Regions from separate parts of the Arthrobacter sp. NPDC093125 genome, predicted to be linked through region 1. Evidence: predicted binding sites of a transcription regulator. Region 1 holds the regulator's gene; the other holds the start of a gene.
What was found. The regulator HrcA, encoded in region 1, represses chaperone genes, less so after heat shock. The targets are predictions, from matches to a motif close to TTNGCACTCGNNNNNNNCGAGTGCNAA.
Positions count from the first base shown of each region.

Region 2: ACIP9X_RS06625 (FmdB family zinc ribbon protein) is a predicted target of HrcA. The motif match lies at 2,774-2,800, and genes of this name have one in related genera.

Region 1 covers NZ_JBIVOQ010000005.1:239,275-248,916, reverse strand. The annotation lists gene ACIP9X_RS12780 (GerMN domain-containing protein) at 1-517, shown strand, start outside; gene ACIP9X_RS12775 (16S rRNA (uracil(1498)-N(3))-methyltransferase) at 576-1,346, opposite strand; gene dnaJ (molecular chaperone DnaJ) at 1,349-2,476, opposite strand; gene hrcA (heat-inducible transcriptional repressor HrcA) at 2,533-3,546, opposite strand; gene ACIP9X_RS12760 (DUF3097 domain-containing protein) at 3,755-4,609, shown strand; gene ACIP9X_RS12755 (DUF4870 domain-containing protein) at 4,794-5,213, shown strand; gene hemW (radical SAM family heme chaperone HemW) at 5,328-6,557, opposite strand; gene lepA (translation elongation factor 4) at 6,594-8,447, opposite strand; gene rpsT (30S ribosomal protein S20) at 8,835-9,095, shown strand; gene holA (DNA polymerase III subunit delta) at 9,191-9,642, opposite strand, start outside.
Region 2 covers NZ_JBIVOQ010000002.1:455,039-464,680, reverse strand. The annotation lists gene ACIP9X_RS06640 (AAA family ATPase) at 1-1,269, shown strand, start outside; gene ACIP9X_RS06635 (hypothetical protein) at 1,266-1,496, shown strand; gene cpaB (Flp pilus assembly protein CpaB) at 1,540-2,274, opposite strand; gene ACIP9X_RS06625 (FmdB family zinc ribbon protein) at 2,400-2,678, opposite strand; gene ACIP9X_RS06620 (5-formyltetrahydrofolate cyclo-ligase) at 2,826-3,434, opposite strand; gene galU (UTP--glucose-1-phosphate uridylyltransferase GalU) at 3,525-4,430, shown strand; gene ACIP9X_RS06610 (GNAT family N-acetyltransferase) at 4,437-5,057, shown strand; gene ACIP9X_RS06605 (hypothetical protein) at 5,170-6,159, shown strand; gene ACIP9X_RS06600 (SDR family oxidoreductase) at 6,193-6,993, shown strand; tRNA gene ACIP9X_RS06595 (tRNA-Ala) at 7,062-7,134, shown strand; gene ACIP9X_RS06590 (hypothetical protein) at 7,220-7,705, opposite strand; gene ACIP9X_RS06585 (hypothetical protein) at 7,824-8,021, shown strand; gene ACIP9X_RS06580 (hypothetical protein) at 8,193-8,465, shown strand; gene ACIP9X_RS06575 (hypothetical protein) at 9,109-9,390, shown strand.

The sequences.
Region 1 (9,642 bases):
TGCCTTCAACAGCAATCTGGACGCGGACATGGCGCAGCGCGCCATCCAGCAGCTCGTGTATACGGCGACCGCCGCGGGAGCGAGCTCCGGCCTGGTCGACGCCGCCCAGCAGCTTGAAGTCGTGATCCTTGTGGACGGGCATACGGACTACCACGCCTTTAAGCACGTCAAGCTTGGCGCACCGATGCCCCGCAGTGTGGGCATGGTCGCTCCGGTGTGGATCATCGATCCCCAGGAAGGCGTCGAGGTTGCCGACGGCCGCGTCAAGATCAACGGCCGCAACACCGTTCCCGGCGGAAAGCTGCAATGGCAGATCCTGAAAGTCCAGGAGAACCGCGAGAAAGAGAAGTACCTGGACGGCGAGGCCACGGCCGCCACAGAGGCCGAGGCGTCGGGCATCTTCAGCGTCACCGTGAAGCTGGCGCCCGGCGATTACGAGATCCGCGTCTCCCAGGTTGATCCCAGCCGGCCCGATAACGAGCCCAATGTAGACACCAGGGGCTTTTCAGTCCGCTAGCTGTATTAGCCGCGGACGTTAGTGACAGTCGGCGCTGATGCGGCAGCCTGTTGTGCCGCTACCAGCGGCCCAGGACATCACTTGCGACGACGACGGCGGCCGGCCCGGCCGTTGACGACCGGAGCACGTGCGGTCCCAGGAGGGCAGTGACCGCCCCGGCGCTGCAAAGCTTCGTGACTTCCCGCGGGCTAATGCCGCCTTCCGGCCCGACGATCAGCAGCACGTCGCAGGGGTCCTGATTCTGGCGCCCGGCTTCCTGCCACGCCTCCAGCACTCCGCGCAGGGGCCTGACGGCGTCTTCATGGAGGATCACGGCCAGCGCGGCGTCCTCCACCTGCTTCACGAGGCCGGAGGTGTCGACGGCGGCACGCACCCCGGGGATCCAGGCCCGCCGGGCCTGCTTGGCCGCGGCAGAGACCGCCGACTGCCACTTGCCGAGGGCCTTGGCAGCCCTGTCGCCCTTCCATCGGACGATCGACCGGTCGGACTGCCACGGGATTACCGCATCGATGCCCAGCTCCGTGGCAGTCTCGATCGCCAGTTCATCGCGGTCGCCCTTGGCCAGGGCCTGGACGAGCACCAGGCGGACGGCAGGGCGGTCCTCCGCCGTGACGGATGAACATTCGACGGTCAGTACCGCCGGCGCCACCTTGGTGACCGTGCCCGTGAGGCGCCGCCCGGCGCCGTCGGCAATGTCCACAGGCTCCCCCACGGCCAGCCGCTTGACTGTCACGGCGTGCCGCGCTTCGGCACCGTCCAGCACGAACAGCGAACCCTCGCGTACCTCATCCAAGGAGCCTGCGGGCGTAAAGAATACCGGGTTGCTCACCGCTACAGGTTACCGAAGCGGTCCCGGAGCTTCGCGAAAACGCCGCCGCTCGCGGCCAACTTGCCCTCGGAGTACTGCTCGCCGCGGAGCTTGGCCAACTGCCGCAGCAGGTCCTCCTGGGCGGGATCGAGTTTCGTGGGTGTTTCAACCTGCAGATGGACCTTGAGGTCACCGCGGCCGTAACCGCGCAGGTGCGTCACTCCCAGGCCGCGGAGGGTGATGATCTCACCCGACTGCGTTCCGGCCTTGACGTCGATGTCCTGCTTTCCGTCGAACGTGTCCAGGCTCAGTTCGGTGCCCAGCGCGGCGGCGGTCATGGGGATGTGCAGGGTGGCGTGCAGATCGTCGCCGTCGCGGACGTACGTCGGGTCGTTGTTGACCCGGATTTCGACGTAGAGGTCACCTGCCGGTCCGCCGGCCGGGCCCGCCTCGCCCTGTCCGGACAGCTGGATCCGGGTACCGGTGGCGACGCCGGCAGGAACCTTGATGGTCAGGGACCTGCGGCTGCGGATGCGGCCCTGGCCGCTGCACTCGTTGCAGGGATCCTTGATGACGGTGCCGAAGCCTTCGCAGGAGCCGCAGGGCGCGGACGTCATGACCTGGCCGAGGATGGAGCGGACTGCCCTCTGCACCTGGCCGCTGCCGCCGCAGATGTCGCAGCGCTCCGGATGCGTGCCTTCACGGCAGCAGGAACCCTCACAGGTGGGGCAGACGACGGCGGTGTCAACCTCGAGCTTCTTGTTCGCGCCAAAGACGGCGTCGCGCAGGTCGATGCGAACGCTGATGAGGGCGTCCTGTCCGCGGCGGACGCGTGAGGCGGGGCCGGCCGTGCCGCCGGCGCCGAAGAAGGTGTCGAAAATGTCCTGGAACGCGAAACCCTGGCCAGCGTAGCTGCCCCCGCCGAAGCCGTTGTCCGTGCCGTTCTCGTTGCCCGTAGTGTCATAGACCCGCCGCTTCTGCGGATCCGAAAGCACCTCGTAGGCGTGCGTGACGGCCTTGAAGCGGTCAGAAGCCTCCGGGCCCGGGTTGACGTCCGGGTGCAGGGTACGGGCCAGCTTGCGGTAGGCCTTTTTGATTTCTTCTCCGGTGGCTTCCGGGGAGACTCCGAGAACGTCGTAGTGGCTGCTCAAGTCTGTATCTTCTCCTGGTTATGGTGCCTGGGGTGCCGGGGTCACGGACCGTGCGGTTACGGGCCGAGAATCCTCGAAAGGTAGCGGGCCACCGCTCGAACGGCGGCCATGGTGGTGGGATAGTCCATGCGGGTGGGCCCGAGGATGCCGACCTTGGCGGTGGCGTCCGGCCCGTAGCCGGTGGCGACCACCGACGCCTCGGCCAGGCCGTCGTAGGGGTTTTCCCGTCCAATGCTGACAGCGATGCCGCGGTGGTCCTGGGCCATCTCGCTGAGGAGGCGGAGCATGACCACCTGCTCCTCGAGCGCCTCGAGTACGGGGCCGATGCTGAGCGGGAAGTCGACATTGGACCGCGCGAGGTTGGCCGTGCCGGCCATGACCATGCGGTCTTCCCGGCTGCTGTGCGAGAGCGCTTCGAGGGCCTTGCTCAGGGCGTGCGCCGCAGGGCGCTCGTTGGGGGCGCAGCCTGCGACGACAGCCGCCGAGTGCTGGGGCAGCAGGGTCAGCGGAGTGCCGGCAAGGCCGGTGAGGAAGCGGGTGCGGAGTGACGTCAGCGCATCATCGCTGAGTTCCTGGCCGACGTCGATGACACGTTGCTCGACCTTCCCCGAGTCGGCAATCAGCACGATCAGGACCTTGCGGGGCGCCATCTGAACGAATTCGATGTGCCGCACCACGGCCCGGCTCAGGTGCGGATACTGCACGACGGCGACCTGGTTGGTCAGTTGCGCCAGGAGCCTTACCGTACGGTCAAGGACGTCGTCGAGATCCTCGGAGCCCTCCAGCAGTGACTGGATCGCCCGCCGCTCAGCGGCAGACAGCGGCTTGACAGCCGAGATCTGGTCAACGAACAGCCGGTACCCCTTGTCAGTGGGAATCCTGCCGGCGCTGGTATGCGGTGCAGTAATGAGTCCCTCATCTTCCAGGGCTGCCATGTCGTTGCGGATGGTTGCACTGGAAACGCCCAGGTGGTGGCGCTCAACAAGCGCCTTGGATCCCACGGGTTCGCGGGAATGAACGTAGTCCTCGACAATGGCGCGCAGCACTTCAAGCTTGCGCGGTTCGCTCACAATCCACCTCCGATCGACCGTTCCTGGGCACCAGCAGGGCATTGCCCGGCGTCATGGTTAGCACTCGACATCCCTAAGTGCTAACAAGTCTAATATGAGTCCGCCCGTTGTTAGCATTGGTACCGCTTCGGGCGAAATCCGGAGCCGTGTCCGCCGGAGGCCTTTCCTGTGACGGGCGGCCGACTCCTAGTGCAAAGCGGTGTTATCGATGCAGTACCAGTCCTGGGGCCCGCAGGAAATTTCAGCGCCCGCCAAGAACGAGCTGCCCGAGGTTCCAGTCGAGCGCGGGATGGTGCTTGAAGATGTCCAGTCCGGCTGGGTGGGTGCTGTGGTCCGGGTGGAGAAGTCAGGCGGCATGCACGTTGTGGCCCTTGAGGACCGGCGCGGCAAATCACGCTCCTTCAAACTCGGTTTCGGGTTCCTGCTGGAAGGCCGGCCCATCCGGCTGATGCCTCCTGCGCCGGCCGCCAAAAAGGCAGGCTTGGTTCCGCCCGGCCGGACGGCCTCCGGGTCCGTCCGCGTCGAGGGCCAGCGCGCCCAGGTGGCCAAGGCCAGCCGCATCTGGGTTGAGGGAAAGCACGACGCCGAACTCGTTGAGAAGGTCTGGGGTGATGACCTCCGGGTGGAGGGCATCGTCGTCGAGCCCCTGCACGGCATTGACGATCTGGCGGGCGCCGTGGCGGCGTTCCGCCCGGGGCCCGGCCGCAGGCTGGGAGTCCTCGTGGACCATCTGGTCCCCGATTCCAAGGAGTCCCGCATCGCGGACGCCGTCATGGCCTCTCCCGGCGCGGCGGGAAATGTTCTCATTGTGGGCCACCCCTACGTGGACGTGTGGCAGGCGATCCGGCCGTCGGTCCTCGGCATCCCACAGTGGCCCGTGATCCCCCGCGGCACCGACTGGAAGACCGGGATCCTCGCAGCCTTTGGCTGGCCGCACGAGACGAAGGAAGACATCGGGCTGGGCTGGCAGAAGCTGCTGGGGGCGGTCCGCACCTACGCCGATCTCGAACCGGCCCTGCTGGGCAGGGTGGAGGAAGTCATCGACTTCCTTACGGTGCCCTAGCTGAGGCCGCGGTTGCCGCCCTGTCCGTAATCCGCTGACCGGGGAGCCGGTCGTCCAATGCGTTCGCGACCCAGTATTCTTGGAAGGGCGCCACTCGCGCTGCCGCCGTCCCGGTTCTGCCGGCCGGCCGCGAACCTGAACTACCGGCAACACCGCACCAACGTACGTTTAAGGAAGACATACCGTGGCAGACGACGCTCGCGACCGCAGGGACCTCCAGTCCGGCCCTGACCGGCCCCAGTACCATGGCGTGCCTGCGAATGCGCTTCCGCTGACCGCCAGCGAAGACCGCCAGTGGGCAACCCTGTCGCACTTCGGCGGCATCCTCGGCTGCGTGCCGGCGCTGCTGATCTATCTGATCTTCAAGGACCGTGGCCCGTTCACAGCCCAGGAATCCAAGGAAGCCCTCAACTTCACCCTGCCGCCTACCATCGCGGCTGTCGTGGCCAACCTCCTGGTGCTCCTTCCGGTGGTGGGCAACATCTTCGCCGTGCTCGCGACCCTGATCTGGATTGCACTGACGTGCTTCTCGGTCTCGGCCGGCATCCACGTGAACCGGGGCCAGCCGCACCGGTACCCGTACAACCTCCGCTGGATCAAGTAATCCCCACCCGCACCCTAGCCTCGCAAGCTCGGCCAGGGAACCCTGCGGGCGTGGGCCCAGCGCACCCTAGCCTCGTAAGCTCGGCCAGGGAACCCTGCGGGCGTGGGCCCAGCGCTAGTCCGGCAGGATCCTGCGGACCACGGCGTCAGCGAGCAGGCGTCCCTTGAGCGTCAGGACAAGGCTGCCCCGGAAGGCCTCGGCAGGCTCCACGAGCCCGTCGGCAATAAGGCCTGCAACTGCATGCCTCCCCTGGTCCGACAGGGTGCTGACGGCGAGTCCTGAAGCCAGGCGGGCCTCGAGCATGATCCGTTCCATTGCACGGGTTCCGGCATCGAGGGTCTCGCGGCCGGCAGCGGGCGACACCCCGGAACCGAGTCTGCCTGCGTAGGCGGTGGGGTGCTTCACGTTCCACCAGCGGACACCGCCGACGTGCGAGTGGGCGCCGGGTCCGACGCCCCACCAGTCATCCCCGCGCCAGTAGGCCAGGTTGTGACGGCATGCCTGTTCGGCAGTGGCGGACCAGTTGCTGACCTCGTACCATCGGAGCCCGGCGTCGGTGATCATCTGGTCGGCGAGTTCATATTTGTCGGCGTGGTCGTCGTCGTCGATTCCGGGTACTTCACCCCGGCGGATCTGGGCGGCGAGCTTGGTGCCGTCCTCAACGATCAGCGCGTAGGCGCTGATGTGGTCCGGCTGGTACGACAAGGCGGTTTCCAGGGAATAGCGCCAGTCCTCAAGGGACTCCCCCGGCGTTCCGTAGATCAGGTCCAGGCTGACCGCGAGCCCCGCGTCGCGCGCCCACTGCACCACAAGCGGGACACGGCTCGGACTATGAGTGCGGTCAAGGACCTTCAGCACGCGGGGCACCGCGGACTGCATGCCGAAGGACACCCGTGTGAAGCCCGCGTCGGCGAGCAGTTGCAGGGATTCCGGCGTGACCGAGTCCGGGTTGGCCTCCGTGGTCACTTCGGCACCCGGTTCGATCCCCCACCGGTCTATGGCCGCGCCAAGGATTCTGGCCAGGTCCTCTGCCGGCAAAAGCGTTGGCGTTCCGCCGCCGAAGAACACCGTGCGCAGCTTCCTGGCAGGCAGGCCCGACTGCTCGAGGACCCGCACGGCAAAGTCCACTTCGGAGATGGCGGTGGAGGCGTAGGCGTCCTGGGAAGCACCGCCGCCGAGTTCGGTTGCGGTGTAGGTGTTGAAGTCGCAGTACCCGCAGCGCACCGCGCAGAACGGGATGTGCACATAAAGCCCGAAGGCACGGTCGGCTGCACCGTCCGCCGCCTGCTGCGGCAGCAGGCCGTCCGACGGAGCCGGGTCACCCAGGGGAAGAACGCTAGGCATGTGTGCGGCCTCCGGAGATTCCGGCCACGGTCATCACTACTTCTTGGCCTTGTCCTTGGATTCGTCGGTGGTCAGGGCTGCGATGAAGGCTTCCTGCGGCACTTCCACCCGCCCCACCATCTTCATGCGCTTCTTGCCTTCCTTCTGCTTTTCCAGCAGTTTGCGCTTACGGGAGATGTCACCGCCGTAGCACTTGGCCAGAACGTCCTTGCGGATGGCGCGGATGGATTCACGGGCGATGATCCGCGAACCGATGGCAGCCTGGATGGGCACCTCGAACTGCTGGCGCGGGATGAGCTCGCGCAGCTTGCCGGTCATCATCACACCGTAGGCGTAGGCCTTGTCTTTGTGGGTGATGGCGCTGAAGGCGTCCACCTGTTCGCCCTGCAGCAGGATGTCCACCTTGACGAGGTCGGCGACCTGTTCGCCGTCGGCCTTCCAGTCCAGGGAGGCGTAGCCGCGGGTCTTGGACTTGAGCAGATCGAAGAAGTCGAAGACGATCTCGGCCAGCGGCATCCAGTACCGCAGCTCAACGCGGTCTTCGGACAGGTAATCCATGCCGCGCATGACGCCGCGGCGGCCCTGGCACAGCTCCATGATGGCACCGACGAACTCGTTGGGGGCCAGGATGGTCGCGGCCACCATGGGCTCGCGGACCTCGTTGATCTTTCCGGAGGGGAACTCGCTGGGGTTCGTCACGGTGACCACGTTCTTGTCCTCGAGCGTGACCTCGTAGACCACGTTCGGCGCGGTGGAGATCAGGTCCAGGTTGAATTCGCGTTCGAGGCGCTCACGGACGATCTCCAGGTGCAGGAGGCCGAGGAAGCCCACGCGGAAGCCGAAGCCGAGGGCTGCGGAGGTCTCCGGTTCGTAGATCAGGGCTGCGTCGTTCAGCTTGAGCTTGTCCAGCGCGTCGCGCAGCACAGGGTAGTCGGTGCCGTCCAGCGGATAGAGGCCTGAGAACACCATCGGCTTGGGATCCGCGTAGCCGCTCAGCGATTCCGCGGCAGGCTTGGCGAGGTTGGTGACGGTGTCACCCACCTTCGACTGGCGGACGTCCTTCACGCCGGTAATGAGGTAGCCCACCTCGCCGACGCCGAGGCCCTTGGAGGGGGTCGGCTCCGGGGAACTGACGCCGATTTCCAGGAGCTCATGGCTGGCCTTCGTGGACATCATCTGGATGCGCTCGCGCGGGTGGAGCATGCCGTCAACCACGCGGACGTACGTGACCACGCCGCGGTACGTGTCGTAGACGGAATCAAAGATCATGGCCCGGGCAGGTGCCTCCGGATCGCCGACCGGTGCAGGCAGGTCGCGCACGATCTTGTCCAGCAGCGCCTCGACGCCGACGCCGGTCTTCCCCGAGACCAGCAGCACGTCCTCGGGGTCCCCGCCGATGAGGCTGGCCAGTTCGGCGGCGTACTTTTCGGGCTGGGCGGCCGGGAGGTCGATCTTGTTCAGGACCGGGATGATGGTGAGATCGTTCTCCATGGCCAGGTACAGGTTGGCCAGCGTCTGGGCCTCAATGCCCTGCGCTGCGTCCACCAGGAGAACCGCACCTTCGCAGGCGGCCAGGGAACGGGACACCTCATAAGTGAAGTCCACGTGGCCCGGCGTGTCGATCATGTTCAGCGCGTAGTTCACACCATCCAGTTCCCAAGGCATGCGGACAGCCTGGGATTTGATGGTGATGCCGCGCTCTCGCTCGATATCCATGCGGTCCAGATACTGGGCCTTCATGTCGCGGGACTGCACGACGCCGGTGAACTGCAGCATGCGGTCGGCCAGGGTGGACTTACCGTGGTCAATGTGCGCGATGATGCAGAAATTCCGAATGATGGCCGGATCTGTCGCGGCGGGCACCGGGGCGGTGCGGGCCATGGGAGACACGCAGGGTCCTTACTGTTGGCATTTCAGCGGCGTCATTCCGGCAATGTCCTGCCGTCCTGCTGCTGCCGCGTTTCTGAACCTCTAGTCTCCCACGTTCGGGCCCCGTGCAGTACATTCAGAACTGTGCCCGGCGCCTGGCTCCAGGTGGGCCGCAGGCTTCCGCGGCATCCCGGCCATGCAGCATCCCCATGCACTGGCGGCTCCGGGACGCGCCGCAACCCGCCAAATGGCCCTTCCGCCCCGGATTCTGCTACTATTTACAGCTGTGTGTCCGTGCAGGTCGACGGCCACTGATGGTTGGCCGCCATAGGTATCCCCACGCCGCTCAGTCAATGGCCAGCCTGAAAGCCCTCTAGACCATTTCCGCATTAAAAAGAGAGTTCACACGTGGCAAATATCAAGTCCCAGAAGAAGCGCATCCTGACCAACGAAAAGGCTCGCCAGCGTAACAACGCCGTCAAGTCCGAGCTGAAGACTGCCATTCGCGCCGTCAACGCAGCCGTTGAGTCCACTGACAAGGACGCTGCTACTACTGCGCTCGTTACTGCCAGCCGTAAGCTGGACAAGGCTGTCAGCAAGGGTGTTCTGCACAAGAACAACGCTGCAAACCGCAAGTCGGCGATCTCCAAGAAGGTCAACGCACTCTAAGGTTTTCCAGTTCAACTGAACTGATGGTTATGGCCGGCACCGGATGGTGCCGGCCATATCTCTTTAACCCAGCCGCCTCTATAATCCAGCCGCCGTCAGCGGCCGCGGGCCGACGTGGCGATGACGGTGACGGCGTGCTCCACCGCGTATACCGGATCGCGGGAAAGTCCCTTGACCTGGGCGTCGGCTTCCGCCGTTACCTGGATGGAACGGGCCAGGCCCTCCGGCGTCCAACGCCTGACGTCACGCTGCGCCTGTTCCACAAGCCACGGCTGCATGCCCAGCTGCTTGGCGATCTGCGCCGATGACCCCTGGGCCCCGGCTACTTTGGCAACCGTCCGCAGCTTGGCGGCCAGGGCGGCCACCAGCGGCACGGGGTCGGCTCCCGTGGCCAGCGCATGGCGGAGCGTGGACAGCGCCAGCGGGCCGTTTCCCGCCATGGCAGCGTCTGCCACTTTGAATGCCGTCGCCTCTATCCGGCCGCCGTAGTAGCGCTCGACCGTGTCTGCCGACACTGTTGTCGAGGCATCCGAGATCAACTGGCTGC
Region 2 (9,642 bases), on a different contig from region 1:
GAATACCTGCCTGACGGGACCGGCCTGCCGAGCGCAGACCACGAGGGCGTGGAGTCCGTGGTGGCCGAGGTCAACCGGGTGGTGGAGCTGGTGTTCGAACACGCCCGCCTCCGCCCGCGCACTTCGTTGGCCGTCGTCACAGCCAGCCTCCGGCATGCCGCGAGGATTGGCGAGGCGATCCGGCAGCAGCTTCCCAACTATCCGATGCTTTCCGGGTTCTTCACAGCGGGCGAGGAATCGTTCCGTGTGGTGGACCTGGAGCGCGCACAGGGCCTGGTCCGTGACCATGTCATTTTCTCTCCCGGCTATGGCCGCACACCCCACGGACGGGCGCTGCACAGCTTCGGCCCGCTCTCTGCCGAAGGCGGCCGGGCCAAGTTTGCCCTGGCAATGACCCGGGCCCGGCAGTCCCTGCATGTGCTCACCTGCTTCAAGCCCGAGGACCTGGACAGCACCCGTCTCGCCCACGGGGCCGTGGACCTGTACGAGCTGCTGGACCGGGAGATCGCCGGCAACACCACCCTGGGGACTCCGGCTTCCCGTGCCGCCGCGAGTGAACAGGCCCTCGGCGCCGACCCTTTGGTGGCCGACCTGGGGGACAGGCTCCGGGCGCGCGGGGCGCGTGTCTGGCACCAGTACGACGGTGTCATCGATGTGGTGGCGGCAGCAGACCCCCTGAGCACGATGGGCCAGGACGAAGCCGAGATTCCCCGTCCGGTGGCCATCGAGTCCGACGGCACAGAGCAGTACCGCCAGATGACAGTCCGGGAACGCAGCAGACTGCGCCCTCAGCTTCTGGAACGTCTGGGGTGGCGGTACATGCCGCTGTGGACGATAGAGGTCTTCACCGATCCCTCGGCGTGCGCCGACCGCATCGGCGGCTACCTCGGGCTCGAGAAACCCGCCCCCGCCGTCCGCGGTATGGGTTCGCCGGGCTTCTTCGATGAGGACGTCACAGGCCTCGATGATGACTCGTACGCATCCCTTACGGATCTGGACCAGGAACGGGACTACGAGCCCGACCAGGGCCACGACTACGGCCGGCATGCTGAGAACCAGGCAGAACACGGCGAGCCAGACCAAGGCGTGCAGCTTCGGAACGGACACTTCCAGGGTGAGCAGTTCCAGGATGAGCAGGTCCGTGATGAGCAGGCGCAGGACGGAACCGGCCTCGCAGATGTTGACCCCGCGGAGGTTATGGAATCCGGGGATGCAATCGATGATGAATACGTCGGTGGCAGCAGGGACCGGAAGGAGAACGCCGGATGAGCGATGACGAAGCGAATCATGAGCAGCCCACGGATGCGGAGCCTGCCCCGGACGCTCCGGCTGCCGCGGAATCCGACCCGCCACAGGCGGCTAAACCTCCTGTGACACCCGGAGGCGCAGTTCCGAAGAAGGCTGCGGAAGACGACCCTCGAGCGTGGGGAGACCGTGAATCCGAAACCGACCATGACGCCTGGCTCAGGGAGCAGAAGCCGCCTCACTGGGGCTGACGCTCCCGGCGGGGCTTTGCCTGCCTGTATGTCGTAGGCGGTGTCATCCCGGTGGCCGGTTCACGAGGACAAAGAAGAGTTTTCCCTGCGTTGAAGCTCCCGCCAGTGCGCTGGCCTGGGACGGGGTGGCGGCCACGACCATGAGCCCGTCGGAATCTCCGGCGGCGAGCCATTGCCCGCTTTGGCCTTCACGCTCTGAGGTCCAAAGGACCGGTACGGCGGCCGCGAGCACCTTGGAGGCGGATTTCTGTTCATAGCCCAGGCCGCTGGTCAGCACAACATCGACGAGCTGGCCGGGGGATACGAGCTGGATGGAGGTAGGATCCGCCATTCGCAGCGGAACCGCGGCTGAACCGGGCGGCGCTCCCGTGAGCAGGCCGGGTCCCACGAGCTGGGCGTCTGTGAAAAGCTGGCCCTTCCGGAGCGGCGCGGCCAGTTGCTTGCCGCTCACCTCCGCTGCGTCGGTAAAGGTTCCCAGAGAGAGCACAGCAGGCGGCACACTAACAGCCGTGACATCAGTGGCGCCCAGGGTGGCACCTGCAGGTAAATCCCGTGCCGCGGCCAAGCCCGGCACTGTGTGGGCCGGCGCCGGAGTCAGCTGGTGGACCGCGATGCCGGCCGCCGCGCACAGGAGCAGCGCGACAGCGAGCCTGCGGTTGCGGTTCAGCCAGCCGCCCAGGCGGCCGGTACGCGGGCGCCCTCGCGGTCCGGGCAGCGGCGTGCGCCGGCGGGAGCGTGCGGCGGCGGTCCGGGAGCGAATCAGTCCGATAGGTGGCATGAAGCCACGCTATGGAAGGTCCCGGCCGGCAGGCAGATGAAGCCAGCCGTATGTGGAAATCACCGCCGCAGCAGGCCCCTATGTGGAAAACCAGAGACCAACCGGCGTGACGGGATGTGGCGGGTCTAGCTTGCGGCGGCCGCGGGTGCGGGCGAAGCAGCAGCGGCCGCAGGCGTTGCCGAAGCGGCAGGCGCAGCGGAAGCCGCGGAAACCGTGCTGCCCTTCGAGTCGCGTGAATCGGTCCGGTAGAAGCCTGAGCCCTTGAAGACAACGCCGACGCTGTTGAACTTCTTGCGCAGGGTCCCTTGGCATTCGGGGCAGGACGTCAGAGTGCTGTCAGTGAATGACTGCACGATGTCGAAGGCATGGCTGCAATCCTTGCAGGCATAGGCATACGTGGGCACTGTAGATCCTCCTCTTGGACAAACGACAGGTCCCGTGCTGCCGGGGTGCCTTCCCGGGCCGGATCCCGAAGGACGTCCGTGGGGGAGGGGCTCCTTTAGCAGTCGCAGGGCCTGAGTGCCAATTCTATCACCTTGCTGCGCGGGGCATTATGTCAGCCGGATCAGCCCCGATGGCGTGAGGGCGGCATCGACGGGCCGGTCGAAGCCCTCGGCGGGGATGCTGGAAGGCGGCAGCAGTTCGGCGTCGTAAATGACCGCGGTCCTGGGTACCTGCACGCCGTTGGACTCGGCCTTCGCCAGGAATTTGTCGTAGTACCCGCCGCCCTGCCCGATCCTGTTGCCGCTCATGTCGACGGCCGTGGCAGGCAGGAAGATTCCTGCCACGGTCCGCATCACCTCGAGTCCCTGGCGCTCCCCGGCGGGTTCCTGGATCGGGGCGTAGCGGCTGCGGACAAACTGAACGGCCGGATCCCAGAAAACCCAGCCAAGGGTCCTGTCGGGTTCGCACACCGGCAGCAGGACCCTGTGGCCGGCGCTGTGGAGCGCCGAGATCAGCGGGAGAGTGGGCGGCTCGAAGCCGACGCCGAGATAGGCCGTAAACGTCGCCGGCCTGCCGTCGGCGACGGTCTCCGCCCACGCCAGTCCGTGCAGGGCTATTCCGGCCGCTGCCGCTGCAAGGGCATCCGGCTGCATTTCCGCGCGGGCTGCCCGGTGCCGCAAGCGGATTTCATCCTTCGACATTGTCTCTGATGACATGGCGCCTCGTCCTTTGCGTGAGGAATTGTCCGGCCAGCCAAGCACCGGAAGCATTAACCGTATGAATGTTCCCTCCGATAGATTAGTCCAGTGACTTCCACTAATCCTTCAGTCCGCAAGGCCGTCATCCCCGTAGCGGGACTCGGCACCAGGTTCCTGCCTGCCACCAAGGCCATGCCCAAGGAGATGCTGCCGGTGGTGGACAAGCCGGCCATCCAGTATGTCGTTGAGGAGGCCGTCCAGGTCGGCCTAAGCGATGTCCTCATGATCACCGGGCGCAACAAGCGTGCCCTGGAGGACCACTTCGACAGGGTTCCTGCCCTGGAGGCAACGCTGGAGGCCAAGGGCGACACGGCCAAGCTGGAATCCATCCAGGCCGCCAGCAACCTGGGCGACATCCACTATGTCCGCCAGGGAGATCCCAAGGGGCTGGGCCACGCAGTGCTGCGCGCACGGCAGCATGTGGGCCGTGAACCTTTCGCCGTGCTCCTGGGTGACGACCTGATCGATGCCCGCGACGAGCTCCTCAGCGTCATGATCGAGGTGCAGGCCAAGACCGGCGGATCGGTCGTGGCACTCATCGAGGTGGAGCCATCCCAGATCAGCGCCTATGGCTGCGCGGACATTTCCGAAATTGACGGCGAAGGCTACGTCCAGATCAACAAGCTCGTAGAGAAGCCCGACGTCGATGAGGCACCCTCCAACCTGGCTGTCATCGGCCGTTACGTGCTTCACCCCGATGTCTTTGATGTGCTGGAAAAGACCGAGCCGGGACGCGGCGGCGAGATCCAGCTGACGGACGCGCTGCAGGAACTGGCCGGCAGGGACGGTGAAGGGGGCGGCGTGTACGGCGTAGTCTTCCGTGGCCGCCGCTACGACACCGGCGACAAGCTCAGCTACCTGAAAGCGTGCGTCCAGCTTGCCATCGACAGTGACGACCTCGGACCGGGTCTGCGCGACTGGCTTGGGGAACTTGCTGCCGGACTGAATAAGTAACTTCCCATGAGGGTCAGCCACATCTGGCCGGTGACACTGGAATGCGGGGACATCGTCCTTCGCCCCATCCGGTACCGGGACCGCAGGGAATGGACTGAGGTCCGTTCGCGCAACAACGAGTGGCTGGCCCCCTGGGAGGCTTCCAACCCGGCCCCGGGCGGGGCACTGCCCAACTACCGGCAGATGGTCCGGTCGCTCAATACGCAGGCGGCCCAGGGCACAGCGCTGCCTTTCCTCATCACAGCGTGGACACCGGGGTTCCGGGACCCCGTCATCGTCGGGCAGCTGACGGTGTCCTCCATCGTCTGGGGGTCAGCCATGATGGCGACGCTGGGATACTGGGTGGACGAGGCGCGGGCCGGACAGGGCATCGCGCCAACCGCGGTAGCCATGGCCACCGACCACTGCTTCCGGACGCTGGGGCTGCACCGCATGGAGATCAACATCCGTCCCGAGAACAGGCCAAGCCTGCGTGTCGTTGAGAAGCTCGGCTTCCGTGACGAGGGCTACCGCCCGCGGTTTCTGCACATCAACGGGGAGTGGGCCGACCACCGTTCTTTTGCTCTAACCGCCGAGGAGGTTCCGGAGGGGCTGCTCAGCACGTGGCTGCGCTCGAGGCCCGCCTGATGGCCTGCCGGCAGCCTCCTGTTGGTCATAAGTCCAATGATTTGAGAGTCGGTGAGCGACACACCGAGACGAATGCCACAAGGGTTGCCGTATTGCTCATACGGTTTTGTATGTGGACTTCCCTCTTAGCAGCTCAGTCATCCTTGTGGTCGCTGTTGCGCTGTGGATGGTCTGGGTTGCCCCTTACGTGCTCCGCAACGGCAGGCACCGCTTCCAGGTTGCCGGTGACCTGATGCTGGAGAGCGTTGACCACGAAACTGCAAACCAGCAAGCCGGAACGGTCCTTCACATGACCGTCCAGCAGGAGAATCGCATGGACACCAGGAAGAGCAGCGCATCCGCAGCGGGCTTCACGCCGGGCCAGCCCGGAGGCAGGTCCGCCACGAAGCCCGGAGGTGCGTTCCGCATCCGGTATGGACGTGCCGCCATCGCCCTGGCCGGGCTGCTGTCCTTCGCCGCTGCCTTGGTGACCGCAGTCCTGCTGCTTTTTGGCGTGGGTGCAGGCTTTGTTCCCGCGCTATCGTTCTTGGCAGGCCTGGCCGCCGTCGTTCTTCTCCGCTGGCTCGCCGTACGGGACCGCCGCAGGAAGGTCAGCGCCGCCTTCTCGGCAGCCATGGGAGCGCCCGCTGAACGCGAGAACCGTACGCCGCTCGCTGACCCGCATCTCGACGCCGGTGATGCTGCTGAGCTTCCCGAAAGCACCCTGTTCGACGCCGAGGCGGTGGAGTCCCAGCCAAAGCCCCTGACCGCCGTCGAGCTGCGCGAAGCTGCGCTGGCTGTGGCGATCGCAGCAGGCGACAACACCGGCTTGGCCGCGGCTGCCCGACCCGCCGCCGGCCGGCCAGACGACGAAACCGCCAGCTGGGAGCCGGTCGAGATCCCCAAGCCCACCTATGTCGAGGCGGCCAAAGCCGAACGCCCCGCCCCGGAGCCTCTCGATCTGCCCGAGGCGCCGAAGTCCGCAGGCAAACCCTCACTGAAGCAGGGCACAGCTGCAGCGCCCCCCGTCGCCCCGCCGAATGCTGGACCGGCAGGCCCGCAAGGAAAAGCGCAGAGCGCGCTGAGCAACCTGGACGACGTCCTGCAGCGCCGCCGCGCGTAGCCCATCCGGCCCTGCCGCCTGTAGTCTCGCAGCATGACCCGCATCTGTGTTGCCGGCGGCACCGGCCAGGTTGGCAGGGAAGTGGTCCAGCAGGCGCTGGCCCAGGGCCACGCCGTCGCCGTCCTGAGCCGCAACCCCCCACCCGAGGGCACCGCCAACGACGCCGACGGCGTCGCCTACTTCCGTGGGGACGTCACCACTGGTGAGGGTCTGTTGGAGTCACTGGCAGGGTCCGACGTCGTCATTGACTGCCTGGAGGGGCAGAGCGGCAAAGCGCTCCGGCAGTTCGCCGCCGGCGGCGCCCTTTTGATGTCGGCGGCGCTGGAAGCCGGCGTTAGCAAAGCCGTGCTCCTGTCCATCGTCAATTGTGACCAGACGAGCTACGGTTTCTACCGGTCGAAGGCGGACAAGGAACGGGTCTATGCTCGCACGGCGCTGGAAACCGCCACGGTGCGTGCCACGCAGTTTCACAGTCTGGCGGCCCGGCTGTTCTCTGCCGGATCCCGGGTAGGACTCATTCCCGTGATTCGGGGCGCGCGGCTCCAGACCATCTCGCCGGGCGACGTGGCAGCCGCCCTGCTCGAGGAGGCACTTGCGCCGGCCTCCGGCCAGCAGCACAGGTTGAGGACGATTGGCGGGCCGGAGGTCCAGGACATGAAGTCCATGGCACAAACCTGGAAGCGGGTGACGGGCGCCAAAGGGCTGGTTGCCCCGCTGCCGCTGCCCGGCGCGATGGGGACGTTTCTGCGCGAAGGCCGGAACCTGGTGCCCGGCGAGGCGTACGGCCGGGAGACATTGGAGGCCTGGTTGGCAAAGTGCCGGGAAAATTTGTAGCCTAGGGAAACCGGCGTTGCGGTTCTTTGGACAGAGGTTGCGGTTCTGAGGACAGAGTCAGCGTCCACGGGGTTATAGCTCAGTTGGTAGAGCGCTTCGTTCGCATCGAAGAGGTCAGGGGTTCGAATCCCCTTAGCTCCACAGATTCCGGGGATTATGCGTCTTCGGATCCCCTGCCTAAACACTTTGGTAACACCTTGCCGCCGAAACCGTGTCCGGCCAGAGCTTATTCGTCGCCGGGCTTGGGAGTCGTGTGCGGCTCTGGCCTGATCGCTTCGACGTCGAGTTCCAGGGCGATCTTCTCGTCCTCGGTCAGCGGGCGCACTGCCCGCTCGAACAGTGCCACGCCGGCGGCCCAGTTGTCCCAATGCCCGTCGCTTCGGAGCCTGCCCTCTGAGGGCGCCGCTGAACGGACGGCGGCGGCAATAAGGATAGCGGTGACGACCTCGTCATAGGGCAGCTGTTCCGTTTTGCAGAAGGTCCACATGTAGGGATAGTGCGGCTCCTTGGTGCCGCGCAGATGAAAGGTCTCGCAAGCCTCGCCTGCGGCCCGGAACCCGTTCAGGCGGATTCCCTCCGCCTCATCCAGGATCGGCAGGCCCTGGCCTTTCGGGCCACAGACAGTCACGGAGGTGTTGTCGATGATCTTCCGAGCGTCATCGATCACCCCGGTGGTGGCCATCAGGCCAGGAAAGTAGTGGGTGTAGCCCATCGGTCGCTCCTGGTAGCTCCCTTCAAATGTACCGCTTCGGTCTCCAGAGGGCTGGTCACTCATTGATTTTTCGACGCGACACGGGCACGGCGCCATCTAGTGCTGCCGGGCCGACGAGATGCCGGTCAACACCGTTCTGGAAGCTGTGGATGTCCTGTGGCAGCCAACGCAGAAGTCCAAGTCCTCGGGCTTCCGGGTTGCGTCCGGCATCATCGGCATCGTCTTGGGCACCTGGCTGATTGTCCCGTCCATCGCCGGGTTCGCCTCAGGCAGCAGCACGGCATCCATGGCGTTCCTTATTCTGATTGCGGCATAAACGCTAGGAAGGCCTTGGACCGTCGAACGGTCCGGGCCTTCCTGCTGCGGGTCGCTACTGGCGGGCGTGAGCTCTGCCTCAATGGCGGTCAAGGAGGAATAGCAGGGGCGCGGAAGACCTTGTTCCATGTAGAGCGGGGCCGAGTGGCCGCCGCCAGAACAGGATTCCCCTTTGCCCACTGCTTTCATTCCATTCACTATGCGCGCCGCAGCCCGTGAAGGCCGCCAGGAGTCATTCCGGACCGACATCGAACGGCTCACATCACGCGCGGGCAACCGCACACCGCTGTCCATGGTTACAGCCACAAACAGGGTGGCCTGTCTGCGTGGCGCGATCGCGGAGAGTGAGCACACGGCTACAGCCGCGAGCCTCAAGCGGTACCTGGAGGACGGGCTCAGCACCAAGGATATTCATCTGGACATTACTGTCTCCATCGATCACTGACGCCGCATGACTGCGGACGTCCGGCATGCATCCCAAGTGGCGGCACCAGGAGTAATGGCTTGGGGTCAGGGCCGAAGGCAGTCAGGAAGAGGCGGACTCCAATGTGCCGAGGCATAAGATTACTGTATGCGCCCCGAGGAAGCGATCGCACTGGTATTCGCGATGGCTATTGTGTGGACCGGCACGATCCTGGTGTTGCTCGTAGCTGGCGCCCCTGAAAAGCGGACGCGGCGGCACGAACGGAAAGCGGACCGGGCCGTTCACCATCGGCTCCACCGCACCACACGAGCAGGGCGGACGGCGCACCGGCGAAGTCCTTCCCGACGGGGCCGGAGCAGGATCCCGTGAAAACCGCTAGGGACCATAATGTCCCTCCGGACATAAAATGACTGTATGGGTGGCCAGGAAGCGATTGCTGTGGTGTTTGTGCTTCTTGTTATCTGGGTCCTTACGATCCTGGTGCTGCTGTCTCGCGTAGACCGCGATGAGAAGCGGGAACGACGCCAGGAACGGAGAGCCAGTCGGCAGGCTGGGCATCACGCGCACTAAGCAATCCAACCCCAAACGGCTTAGCGTCTGACGGAGTTGACGACACGCCAGACCGTTCCACCACGCCGTCAGTGCCCGGTGGGATCATGGCCGCATGACGGCGCCGACAGTGGAAGCGGCGATCCATGATTTGATGGATCTCGCCTGGAATCTTGTCTACGACCTGCTCGCGGAGCGGGGACTGCTCGGCGACGGGTTCGACGTCGGGGAGTACACCGGGATTCATTCCTGGGTGGAAGACCTGACCAGGTACACCATCGTCCATTCACGGTCGGTAGCGGTGCTGTTCGTGGACACCCGGCCGGTGGACGCGACCATGTTCCACCATGACCTGCTAGGCGCTGACGATCCGAAGCGTTACTTCGCGTTGCAGTAACAGGTTCATGGCACTCCGTTGGCGGCGGCCCGCGACCAACGGGGCCACTGATGCCTATTTCCCCGGGGTCTGCTGAAAGTCATCATTAGAAGCACAGCGCGCTGCGACATTACCGGAGGCTGCCATGATCCAGGCCCTGCTGTGCAAGCTGAACATCCGCCACGAGTGGCATATCGAGCACACCGACGACGGGGGCGTATACAAGCGCTGCCTGCGGTGTGGCAAGGATGACGACCGAGGCGCCGGAGGAAG